4 regions of the Enterobacter sp. JH25 genome follow, and region 3 is predicted to be linked to each of the others. Evidence: predicted binding sites of a transcription regulator. Region 3 holds the regulator's gene; each other region holds the start of a gene.
The links. The regulator PurR, encoded in region 3, represses purine synthesis genes. The targets are predictions, from matches to a motif close to CANGCAAACGTTTGCNTG.
Positions count from the first base shown of each region.

Region 1 (3,125 bases), 220 kb from region 3:
GCAAATTTTAATCAGTGATAAACCAGTCGTCGGCGCTTTCCCATGTTTCCTGCAAAATTTCGCTGATGCGGTCTTTGTCTTCTTTCGCGCCGCCAATGACGGAAAGATGGTTTGCTGTCGCATAACGTACCGTTATGGCGCCATCGTTTTCAGGAAAAGTGCTGTTAATACGTCGGGATAGCTCACCCGCCAGAGCGTCGAGTGCGCCAGCAGGCAGGACGGTGGTTTTGGCAATGGTGACTTCAATACGCATAAATGCCCCCTGTGTAATATACTGTTTATTTATACAGTTATATTGGCGGTTTGACAACAGGGGGATGACAATTTTTTAGCTTTTTACCGTCCAGCTTACGGTTTCACCGGCCAGGAAGGGGATCAGCGTATCGTCGGTGAGCGCAATCGACGCTTCAACCTGGCTTTCTTTGCGCTCCAGCTCAATGAACGTGTCATTAACCGGCAGACCGTAGAAACGCGGGCCGTTAAGGGAGCAGAAGGCTTCGAAATGGCCTAACGCGTTCATCTCGTCAAAGACGGTTGCGTAACTTGCCAGGGCGGTCGGGGCGTTAAAGCAGCCTGCACAGCCGCAGCTCGCCTCTTTACGGTGACGGGCATGCGGGGCGGAATCCGTGCCGAGGAACGCGCGCGGGAAGCCGCTGGCGACCAGCTCACGTAGCGCCTGCTGGTGGATATTGCGCTTGAGGATCGGCAGACAATACAGATGTGGACGAACGCCACCTACCAGCATGTGGTTACGGTTAAACATCAGGTGCTGCGGGGTGATGGTGGCGGCAATCAATTCGTTTCCATCCCGGACATACTCTGCGGCATCTTTGGTCGTAATGTGTTCAAACACTACCTTCAGCCCAGGAAGACGCTGGCGCAGCGGCTCCATGACCGTTTCGATAAAACGCGCTTCGCGATCGAAAATATCAATGTCAGCGTGGGTCACTTCCCCGTGCACCAGCAGTGGCATTCCCAGTTTTTGCATACGCTCCAGAACAGGCATGATGGCATCAATACTGGTCACCCCATGGCTGGAGTTGGTGGTGGCATTCGCCGGGTAGAGCTTCGCGGCGGTGAACACACCTTCGTTAAACCCGCGCTCAACTTCATTCGGATCCAGCGAGTCCGTCAGGTAGCAGGTCATCAATGGGGTAAAATCGTGTCCGGCCGGAACGGCGTCAAGGATACGCTGGCGATAGGCAATCGCGGCCTCGACGGTGGTGACTGGCGGAACCAGGTTAGGCATAACAATCGCACGGCCATAAATTTCGCTGGTATACGGCACGACGGTTTTCAGCATGTCGCCATCACGAAGATGGATATGCCAGTCGTCTGGGCGGCGGATTTTGAGAACCTGGGATTGTACAGTCATGGAAGCTCCGGCTTGAAAGGGATCAGTCATAAGATGGCTGTTTTTGCCGGACACAAATCATAAGCGGAAACGTTTTCGTTTGCACACTATTCCGTTAAAAAAAACGGGCGCCTGAGCGCCCGGAGTATTTAGTCGGTGAAAGGAATGATGATTTCACCCGGTTTCACCTCTATCCCTTTGGCATATTTTTTCGCCAGAGATTCGCCCTTACTCTTGTCTTCGCTCAGAACGTAGGCGGGCTGCTGGTTGAAATAGTTCTGTAACGACTGGTTGAGATAAGGCATCAGCGTTTGCAGCACCGGTTTCATTTTATCCGGCGTGATGACCGCATCGACGATTTCCATCTCTTGCAGGAAAATTGCCCCTTTCTCTTTATTGAAGACCGGCAGCGCCTTGAGCTTCAGCTTGATATCCGCTTTCTGATTGCCGAAGAGCGAGGTCATGTCGAGGCTGGCATCGCCGGACAGGGTGACTTTGTTAGGCTCCTCGCGCCCAATCTGGCTGGCGAGATTCGTCAGGACGATATGTGCATCCGCAAGGCCGGGCACGCCGATATCTTTTGAAAAGTTATTATGTTTTTCCAGCGCCTGATTAATTTCCTGCTCACTGACGGTGTACTGCGTAAGCTGGTTACATCCCACCAGCAGCCCACTGACAATTAACGCAGCGGCAATAACGATCTTTTTCATGGTGTTCCTCAACATAAAATCGGCGCATCTGTCCTGATACGCCAGTATGTCAGGGTGATCCTGGAGAAACCAGCAGAAAAAACTGATAGTGCAGGGAGGTAAATATCCTCCCCCAGAAGGTCAGGCGCCAGGCTCCAGCATCCCGCGGGTGCTGCGTTTATCACTGAACTGCCACCAGAGGGCAATCAGCGTCATAAAGCCGACCATACCGAGCATGACCCACGGCAGCTCCGGCTGATGGAGCGCTTTTCCGGCATCAAACAGCCAGCCGCCACCGGTGTAACCCAGCGCGCCGCCAAGCGCCAGTCCGAGACGGCTGAAGCCCATGTAGCTGCCACGGGCCCGGGCGTCGGCAAGTGACGCGCTCAGGGTTTCACGGGCCGGCTCGGCAATGATTGAGCCAATATAGAAGGTGCAAATCAGCATAAACAGCTGCTGGAGTGAGCTCACCAGGCCGATGGGCATCATGCTCAGCGTCATCAGCAACAGCCCGGCCATCAGACGGTGCTCAAGCCGGAAACGGCGCTCGCTCCACCGGGCAATCGGATAGAGCAGAGTCAGAGAAAGGCAGGCCTCAATGGCATACATCCATTTTACCGCCGCCGGCGTGCCGGCAATATCGTTAACCATAATCGGCAGCATCAGCATGACCTGCACGGCGAGCATGTAGTAGCCGGTCAACGTTAAAACATAGGTGACGAAGCGTTTATCGCTCAGCACGCGGTCAAGCCCTTCCCGCACCGGCGCTTTTACCGTCGACAGCTTCCATGCGGGCAGAAACAGACCGTTAAACAGCGCGCAGAGAATAAACAGCACCGCGCCGGTGGCGCAGACCAGGCGGAAATCGTATTGCAGCAGCCAGCTTCCCAGCAGGGCGCCCACTACCGCGCCAGCGCTGTCCTGCATCATCAAAATTGAGAAGAAACGCCCCCGGTGTTGCGGACGGATAAGCTTAACCACCAGCGCGGTACGCGGTGGGTCGAAAAGGGTGCCGCCAATCCCGGAAAGGAAACAGGAGAACCACAGCAGCCAGGGGTCATGAGCGATTGCCATCGTGGCGA
Region 1 covers NZ_CP091319.1:1,679,757-1,682,881, forward strand. The annotation lists gene dinI (DNA damage-inducible protein I) at 8-253, opposite strand; gene pyrC (dihydroorotase) at 329-1,375, opposite strand; gene L2Y28_RS07955 (lipoprotein) at 1,504-2,064, opposite strand; gene mdtH (multidrug efflux MFS transporter MdtH) at 2,185-3,125, opposite strand, start outside.
Region 1: the regulator PurR is predicted to act here: its motif matches at 1,438-1,455, upstream of pyrC (dihydroorotase).

Region 2 (3,125 bases), 1.5 Mb from region 3:
GAGAAGCACGTCGAGCGGCAGATCGATCGGCTGGTTGTCGAAATGGGTATCACTGAGAGTCAGGTGCTGCTCTTCGGTAGCTTCACCGATGACGGCATACGGCGCGCGCTCGCGGCGGCACAGCTCGTCAAACAGCGGCAGCTGATCGGCAGCAACCGCCAGCACGTAGCGCTCCTGGGATTCGTTACACCAGATTTCCAGCGGGCTCATGCCTGGCTCATCGCTCAGGATATCGCGCAGGTTGAAGCGCCCGCCGCGACCGCCGTCGCTCACCAGTTCCGGCATGGCGTTAGAGAGTCCACCCGCGCCCACGTCGTGGATGAACAGAATCGGGTTGGCATCGCCGAGCTGCCAGCAGCGGTCGATCACTTCCTGACAGCGGCGCTCCATTTCCGGGTTGTCGCGCTGCACGGACGCGAAGTCGAGATCCGCATCAGACTGGCCGGAAGCCATAGACGAGGCAGCACCACCGCCCAGACCAATGTTCATTGCCGGGCCGCCGAGCACGATCAGCTTCGCGCCCACGACGATCTCACCTTTTTGCACGTGATCGGCGCGAATGTTGCCGATCCCGCCCGCCAGCATGATGGGTTTGTGGTAGCCGCGCAGCTCTTCGCCGTTGTGGCTGTCCACTTTCTCTTCGTAGGTACGGAAGTAACCGTTCAGCGCCGGACGACCAAATTCATTGTTGAACGCCGCGCCGCCCAGCGGGCCTTCGGTCATGATATCCAGCGCGGTCACAATGCGCTCTGGCTTGCCGAAATCTTCTTCCCACGGCTGTTCAAAGCCCGGGATACGCAGGTTGGAAACGGAGAAACCAACCAGACCCGCTTTTGGTTTCGCGCCGCGACCGGTCGCACCTTCGTCACGGATTTCACCGCCGGAGCCGGTCGCCGCACCTGGCCACGGAGAGATGGCCGTCGGGTGGTTGTGGGTTTCCACTTTCATCAGGATATGCGCAGGCTCCTGGTGGAAGTCATAGCGCCCTGCTTCGCGGTCGGCGAAGAAGCGGCCCACCTCGGAACCTTCCATCACCGCGGCGTTGTCTTTATAGGCAGACAGCACGTGGTCAGGGGTTTGCTCCATGGTGTTTTTGATCATTTTGAACAGCGACTTCGGCTGCTGTTCGCCGTCGATAATCCAGTCGGCGTTGAAAATTTTGTGGCGGCAGTGCTCGGAGTTGGCCTGCGCGAACATATACAGTTCGATGTCGTTCGGGTTGCGATTCAGCTTAACGAATGCATCCTGAAGGTAGTCGATTTCATCTTCTGCGAGCGCCAGACCAAGACGCAGGTTTGCGTCGATCAGCGCCTGACGCCCCTGCCCCAGCAGATCCACGCTCTGTACCGGCGCAGGCTGATGGTGGGAGAACAGTTTCTGCGCATCATCCAGAGAGTCAAACACGCTCTCCATCATGCGGTCGTGCAGCTCCGCTGTCACGGCCTGCCACTGCGCGTCGCTCAGGGTTGACGCTTCCACATAGTACGCCACGCCGCGCTCCAGACGGTTAATCTGGCTCAGGCCGCAGTTGTGAGCGATGTCGGTGGCTTTGGAAGACCAGGGGGAGATGGTGCCAGGACGTGGCGTGGCGAGGATTAATTTGCCGGTCGGCGTATGGCTGCTCAGGCTTGGGCCATATTTAAGCAGACGTTCCAGCTGTACGCGCTCCTCTGCATTCAGGGGGGCATTCAGGTCAGCAAAATGGACATACTCAGCGTAAATATTGCTTACCGGAAGGTCGGCCGCCTGAAAACGTGCCAGCAGTTTATTAATACGGAAGGCAGACAGTGCAGGCGAACCACGCAGAATTTCCATCATAAGTCTCTCGTCTTCGAAGCGCCGGGGCGCTTACAGTGTGCGCAAGGGGGGGAAAACGGGCGTCATTATAGAGAATCCTGAGCGCCGACGAAACCGTTTGCGTCGAAATAAAATCATCCTTTTTGTTTAACAATAGATGTGACCTGTCTCTCTAATTGGTTGCCAACTGGCGCTACTTTGCGCAAAATGCCGCTCAATCAATGGCAAACTCTACTCTTAACATGACTACAGCACACTGAGGCAACCGGCGTCGCAGAGAATTAACTAATTGAAAAAATTAAAGATTAATTATCTGCTCATCGGCATTGTTACGTTGCTGCTGGCAGTGGCCCTCTGGCCGTCTATCCCCTGGTTCGGCAAAGCCGAAAACCGTATCGCCGCCATTCAGGAGCGGGGGGAGTTGCGCGTCAGTACCCTCTCCTCTCCGCTTATATACGACGATATCAACGGTAAAACCATTGGTCTTGATTACGAACTGGCACAGCTGTTTGCGGACTATCTGGGCGTGAAGCTTAAAGTCACCGTGCGGCAGAACATCAACCAGCTGTTTGATGATTTAGACCATGACCGTGCCGATATTCTCGCCGCAGGTCTGGTGTACAACAGCGAACGCAGCAAAAATTATCAGCCGGGCCCGACCTATTACTCCGTGTCGCAGCAGGTGGTTTATCGTGTGGGTAGCTTGCGCCCGCGCTCACTGGCCGACATTACCGACCAGCAATTGACCATTGCGCCAGGCCATGTGGTGATTGACGATCTGCGGGCGTTGAAAGAGAAAAAATACCCGAACCTCAGCTGGACGGTCGATCCTAAACTCGGCACTACCGAATTGCTGGAGCAGGTAAAAGATAAAAAGCTGGCCTATACCATTGCTGATTCGGTGGCGATCAGCCTTTTCCAGCGCGTTCATCCTGAAATCGCCGTGGCGCTGGATGTGACCGATGAACAGCCGGTAACCTGGTTTACCCAGTTAGACGACGATCAAACCGTCTCTGCGGCTATGCTCGATTTCTTTAATTCCATCAATGAAGACGGCACCCTGGCGCGTCTGGAAGAGAAATATCTCGGTCACGGTGACGATTTTGATTACGTTGACACCCGCTCCTTCCTGCGCGCGGTGGATAGCGTGCTGCCGGACCTGCAACCGCTGTTCGAGAAGTACGCTCAGGAGATTGACTGGAAGTTACTGGCGGCAATTTCCTATCAGGAATCGCACTGGGATGCTCAGGCCACCTCCCCCACGGGCGTGCGCGGGTTGATGATGCTGACCAAAAATACCGCGCAGAGCCTCGGCATTAGCGATCGAA
Region 2 covers NZ_CP091319.1:3,382,676-3,385,800, forward strand. The annotation lists gene purL (phosphoribosylformylglycinamidine synthase) at 1-1,818, opposite strand, end outside; gene mltF (membrane-bound lytic murein transglycosylase MltF) at 2,087-3,125, shown strand, end outside.
Region 2: the regulator PurR is predicted to act here: its motif matches at 1,905-1,922, upstream of purL (phosphoribosylformylglycinamidine synthase).

Region 3 (3,125 bases):
CAGAACGGGCTTACGGCCAAAACGATCAGAGAGCGGTCCCCAGAGTAGTTGCGCAAAAGCAAAACCTGCAAGGAATAAACTCAAACTGGCGCTGATGGCGGCGGCAGGAGTTTGCAAATCTTCCTGCATCGCGGCGAAGGCGGGCAGATACATGTCGGTCGCCAAAAAGCCCAGCACGCTTAAGCCGCCGAGCCAGACTAAAAATCCTTTACTGGGTTGCACTTTTTTTCTCCTGAGGAGGCAGGTGTACGTTGGCGCAGAGTGTAGGGAGTGCAAAGCGGCTTGTGAAACGCTAATATTTGGTGGGTGCATTCAAAAAATTTGCAGGCTAAAGATGTGGTCAGATTATTCCCTTGAAGTGGTTGATGCCGTGGCGCGTAACGGCAGCTTTACCGGTGCCGCCCAGGAGTTGCACCGCGTTCCCTCGGCTATCAGCTATACGGTGCGCCAGCTGGAAGCGTGGCTGGCAGTCCCGCTGTTCGAGCGGCGTCATCGCGACGTGGAGCTCACGCCTGCCGGCGCGTGGTTTTTGAAGGAAGGTCGGTCTGTTATCAAAAAAATGCAGATCACCCGTGAGCAGTGCCAGCAGATCGCCAACGGCTGGCGCGGGCATCTCGCTATCGCGGTGGATAACATCGTTAAGCCGGAGCGGACCCGGCAGATGATCGTCGATTTCTATCGTCATTTTTCCGACGTCGAACTGCGTGTGTCGCAGGAAGTGTTCAACGGCGTATGGGATGCGCTGGCGGACGGCAGGGCGGAGATGGCGATTGGTGCAACCCAGGCGATCCCGGTTGGCGGGCGCTACGCGTTTCGCGACATGGGCATGCTGAGCTGGACCTGCGTGGTCGCGCGCGATCACCCGCTGGCGGCGCTGGACGGGCCGCTGAGTGATGACACCTTACGCAACTGGCCCTCGCTGGTGCTGGAAGATACCTCCCGCTCGCTGCCCAAGCGCATTACCTGGCTGCTGGATAATCAGCGCCGCGTGGTTGCGCCGGACTGGGAGTCGTCAGCCACCTGTCTGAGCGCGGGGCTGTGCGTTGGCATGGTGCCGGTGCATTTTGCGCGCCCGCGCATCGACGCGGGAGAGTGGGTGGCTCTGACGCTGGAAAACCCTTTCCCGGATGCTGCATGCTGTCTGACGTGGCAGCAAAACGACGTCTCGCCCGCCATGGCCTGGCTGCTGGATTATCTGGGAGACAGCGAAACGCTGAACCGGGAGTGGTTGCGGGGACCAGCGTAGCTGGCCCCGTAGAGATTAACGTCGGTAGTCGCGGAACGGACCGTCGGCAACGGAACGGCGTTCAATCAGGCGCGGGTGGACTTCAATGGACTGGGACTGTTCTCGCTTGTTGACGATCCTGTCCATCAGCATATTGAAGGCCGTTTCACCCAGCGAATCTTTCGGCTGGTGAATGGTGGTCAGCGCCGGGGTAAAGAAACGGGCGTTGCGCACGTTGTCATAGCCGATCACCGAGATGTCCTGCGGAACGCGCAGGCCGAGTTCATCCGCCGCGCAGAGCGCGCCCATTGCCATGATATCGCCGCCGCAGAACACAGCGGTAGGGCGATGCGGCTGGGAGACGATCTGCTGCATGGCGCGATAGCCCGACTCCGGCTCGAAATCGCCCTGGACAATCCAGTTTTCTGGCACGGTAATCAGCGCCTCTTCCATCGCTTTCATGAAACCGGCCAGACGGCCAGCACCGGTGTTACGCTCCAGCGGGCCCGGGATCACGCCAATTTCACGATGCCCGCGTTCTACCAGATAACGCCCGGCCATGTAGCCGCCTTCAAAGGCGTTATCAATAACAGAGTCGGTGAAGTCTGCGCGCGCCTCGCCCCAGTCCATCACTACCATCGGAATGTGGCGATACTCTTCCAGCATGGAAAGCACCGACTCAGGGTATTCAGAACACATGACCAGCAGGCCGTCGACGCGCTTTTGCGCCATCATCGACAGGTAAGCGCGCTGTTTTTCAATGTTGTTCCACGCGTTGCCCAGAATCAGGGTATAGCCTTTCTGAAAGCAGTTTTTTTCAACGGCTTCGATGATTTCAGCAAAGTAAGCCGCTTCACTGCTGGTGGCCAGCAGGCCAATCGATTTGGTGTGATTAACCTTCAGGCTACGGGCGACCGCACTTGGCGAGTAGTGCAGTTCTTTGATTGCCGCCCAAACGGCATTACGCGTCTCTTCTGCGACGAAACGCGTTTTGTTAATAACATGTGATACGGTTGTAGTGGAAACGTTTGCGCGTTTTGCTACGTCTTTAATTGTTGCCATTAAATGTCACTCCAGACCATATCCTAAGCTCCTGAAAAAATTGAAGGTAAACGTTTGCCTTCTCTCACCCTTATTACGCAAACATGAGTTGCGACACGCCGGGAAAACGACACAGGACGTCAGGAGGGGGTCAGTGGCCGGTACGCTAATAAATTTAGCGTGGAATTTTGTCCTATCTTGATGAAAAGGGGAAGAGGTAAAGTGGATATCCGTTTAAATCCTGGAAGATTTTTGACCTGAACTGTGTAAAAATGAGCAAGCTCACTTTTCGTAGGGTGAATAAAAGGAGAAAAATTGATGAGTACCGATCTGAAGTTTTCGCTGTTTACCACCATTGTTGTTCTTGCCCTGATTGTTGCGGGTGGTTTAACCGCTGCGCTGCACTGATTTAGGTGGAGGGAGAGTCTTCTCCCTCCCTTGCCGCTATTGTTACCTCTCCGGCAAAAATCTTTTGCCAAAATGTTAACTTCTCATTTTTTGTGATTGATGTCATGCTTTTGCCTTCTTAGTCTGTGCCGGGTAACGGCACGGTATCCGGAGTCTTTTCATGAAAATCAATTTTCCCCTGCTGGCCCTGGCGATTGGCGCCTTTGGGATTGGCACCACTGAATTCTCCCCGATGGGGTTATTGCCTGTTATCGCCCGGGGTGTGGACGTCTCTATCCCTGCGGCCGGTATGTTGATTAGCGCCTATGCGATCGGCGTGATGGTGGGCGCACCGCTGATGACGCTGCTGCTTTCGCACCGCGCGCGACGCAATGCGCTGATTTTCCTGATGGCAATTTTTACTCTCGGAAATGTGCTTTCCGCGATTTCGCCGGATTACACCACGCTGATG
Region 3 covers NZ_CP091319.1:1,898,344-1,901,468, forward strand. The annotation lists gene punC (purine nucleoside transporter PunC) at 1-222, opposite strand, end outside; gene punR (DNA-binding transcriptional activator PunR) at 335-1,246, shown strand; gene purR (HTH-type transcriptional repressor PurR) at 1,262-2,287, opposite strand; gene L2Y28_RS09075 (YnhF family membrane protein) at 2,585-2,674, shown strand; gene L2Y28_RS09080 (MFS transporter) at 2,835-3,125, shown strand, end outside.

Region 4 (3,125 bases), 1.5 Mb from region 3:
AGAAGAGTTTGCCTGCGCCACTTTTTCCATCGCCGCCGAGGTGCTTTCGGTGTATTCAATTTTCCAGTGCGGATAACGGTTCAGGAACTGGCTGCACTGCTGGAACGGCTGCGGGTGGCTGTACACCGTTTCGATCTGACTCAGATCGGTTGAGCCAGAGACCAGCACGCAGTGATCGATAGGGATAGTCAACTCGCCGACTAACGACAGGCTGGTGTGCTGGAGCAGATCGTAAACATCGTTGATGGCGCCGGAACTGGTGTTCTCAATAGGCACCACGGCGTAATCTGCCTGGCCGGTTTCGACCTGGTTGAAAATGTCTGCAAATTTCGCGCAGCCGCTCTCAATAAACTCTTCGAAATGGCGGGCTGCGTACTGGCGAGCCGCCAGGTGAGAATAGGACCCTTTCGGGCCGAGGAAAGCGATACGAGCAGAGTGCGGGTTGGTTTTGTTCAGATGCTGCTGGAGCAGGGCCTGTTGCGTCAGAACGGAATCTTCAATGATGAGCTGGAACAGGCGGGTGATGTAGTGCGCATCCAGATGATGCGCTTTGCCGAGTTGAATCAACCGTTCCAGTAAATCACGTTCGCGATCGATATCGCGCACCGGCCGATGGGACTCGAGCTTCGCTTTGCCCACTTCAACGGCGAGCGCGCGGCGTTCGGCCAGCAGGGCCAGTAATTTTTCGTCGAGTGCACTGATTTTTACGCGTAAATCCAGGAGCGGGTTTTCCGGTGTCATAGTGTTGTCTGTCTCATTTTATCGTTATCAATAAAAAAGGCCTCCCGGTGTGGGAGGCCTTGTTGTTCGTCTTCGCATTCTTTATCACACGACGAAACGCCTCCCGGTCAGGGGAAGGTAAAAAAGAATGCGAAGAAAAACGGCGTCTGTTTCATAAGGTCATCCTGAAAATGATAGGGTTAAAGTACCTGCACTGTTTTGATCCTGTCAATAAAAAACGCGCCCGAAGGCGCGTTGTCGGTACACTCAATTTTAGAGGATTACTCTTCTTCAACTTCTTCCGCGAAGCTGGCGTCTTTCACCGAGGTTGCGGCGCGACGTGCTTCACCTTTGTGTTGCACTTTATTGAGCTGCCGTTCCAGCTTGTTGATCAAATCGTTAATTGCGGTGTACATATCCTCGTGTTTTGCGCTGGCGACCAGATGGCCGTTTGGAGTATTGATAGTTGCATCAGCGATGAAACCCTGCGGCTCCTTGGACAGGATGATATGTGGATTAATCAAATGTGTTTGCCATTTATCCAGTTTGGCGAGACGGTCTGCGACGTGCTGGCGGATTGCCGGAGTAATTTCCATTTGTTTACTGGTAATGTTCATTGTCATAAATTTTACCTCTTGTCTTTCCGTCTTGGTGATTCCAGCATACCCGACCTAATGTCAAAATGTGTGATTTAGATCACGTTATTTTGTCGGTTTTTGTCAGGGAATCTTTTTTGTGAGGCAGGGCAGGAAGAGGTGAGATTTACCTTGTCGAAGCCAGCAATTGCGGTCATAGTTGACTGGATGTGTTGAAGCTAAACCGCTTCAGCGTAAGTCTGAAAGAATAAAAAAACGGCAGCCTGCGGGCTGCCGTTATGCGTCGTAGCGGTATCAGGTGTTGCTGCTGTTCGCGGCGATGATTTTCGCCACTTTGTCAGCCTGAGCCGTCATCTGCATCTGGCGATACGCATTCTCCATCAGCTTCAGGCCATCACGCGTGGCCTGGGTATCTGGATAATCACGCAGCATGCCTTCTACACGGTTAACCACGGCAACCCATGCGCCACGGCGAGTGTAGTATTCCGCGACGGAGTACTCGTATTTCGCCAGACGATCTTTCAGGAACACCAGACGCTTAGTGGCATCGGTAATGTACTGGCTGTTCGGGTAGCTACGCACCAGTTTGGAGAAGTCATTGAAAGCATCACGCGCATGTTGCGGGTCACGGTCAGAACGATCCACCCCGAAGAAGCCCTGCAATGCACTGTCATCCAGCGCCATGTTAGTCAGGCCGCGCATGTACATCACGTAATCGATGTTAGGATGGGTAGGGTTCAGACGCATGAAACGATCGATCGTTGCCTGAGCCAGCGGCAGATCGGCATTTTTATAGTAGGCGTAGATAAGATCTAACTGTACCTGCTGTGAATACGGACCAAACGGATAGCGATTATCCAACGCTTCCAGTTGCGTTATCGCCTGTTTCCAGTTACCGTCCTGCAACTTTTGTTGTGCAGTCGCATAGATTTCATTCGGCGGATTGTCAGGGACCTGTTCATTCGAACCGGAGCAGCCCACCAAAGCCAGGCTCAACGTGGCCGCTGCCACCAGATATTTCATGCGCGTCATGACGTTTTGACTTTCCTCAAATGTTTGTCCGGGAGAAACTCAGTTCCTGCTCCCGATTAAGACCAGCTACAATAGCACACTATATTAAACGGCAAAGCCGTAAAACCCAACGTTAAACGAAGAAGCAGTTTATGGCACAACGAGTAGAACTCACCGCAACAGTCTCCGAAAATCAGCTCGGTCAACGCTTAGATCAGGCTTTGGCCGAATTGTTCCCTGATTATTCGCGTTCACGTATAAAAGAATGGATCCTTGACCAGCGCGTGCTGGTAAACGGCAAGATCTGGGACAAACCAAAAGAGAAAGTGTTTGGTGGGGAAGCTGTCGCCATCAATGCTGAAATCGAAGAGGAAGTCCGCTTCGAGCCGCAGGATATCCCGCTGGATATCGTCTACGAAGATGACGATATTCTGGTCATCAACAAACCGCGTGACTTTGTCGTCCATCCGGGCGCGGGTAATCCTGACGGTACGGTACTTAACGCACTCCTTCATTATTACCCGCCGATAGCTGACGTACCGCGTGCCGGTATCGTTCACCGTCTGGATAAAGACACCACGGGTCTGATGGTGGTGGCGAAGACGATCCCCGCCCAGACTCGACTGGTGGAATCTTTGCAGCTGCGCGAAATCACCCGTGAGTATGAAGCGGTGGCCATTGGTCATATGACCTCTGGCGGCACGGTGGAAGAGCCGATTAGTCGTCATCCAACCAAGCGTACGCATATGTCCGTGCACCCGATGGGTAAACCGGCGGTAACCCATTACCGCATCATGG
Region 4 covers NZ_CP091319.1:3,424,260-3,427,384, reverse strand. The annotation lists gene pheA (bifunctional chorismate mutase/prephenate dehydratase) at 1-741, opposite strand, end outside; Phe leader region at 772-897, opposite strand; gene pheL (pheA operon leader peptide PheL) at 849-896, opposite strand; gene raiA (ribosome-associated translation inhibitor RaiA) at 1,002-1,343, opposite strand; gene bamD (outer membrane protein assembly factor BamD) at 1,611-2,348, opposite strand; gene rluD (23S rRNA pseudouridine(1911/1915/1917) synthase RluD) at 2,480-3,125, shown strand, end outside.
Region 4: the regulator PurR is predicted to act here: its motif matches at 1,441-1,458, upstream of raiA (ribosome-associated translation inhibitor RaiA).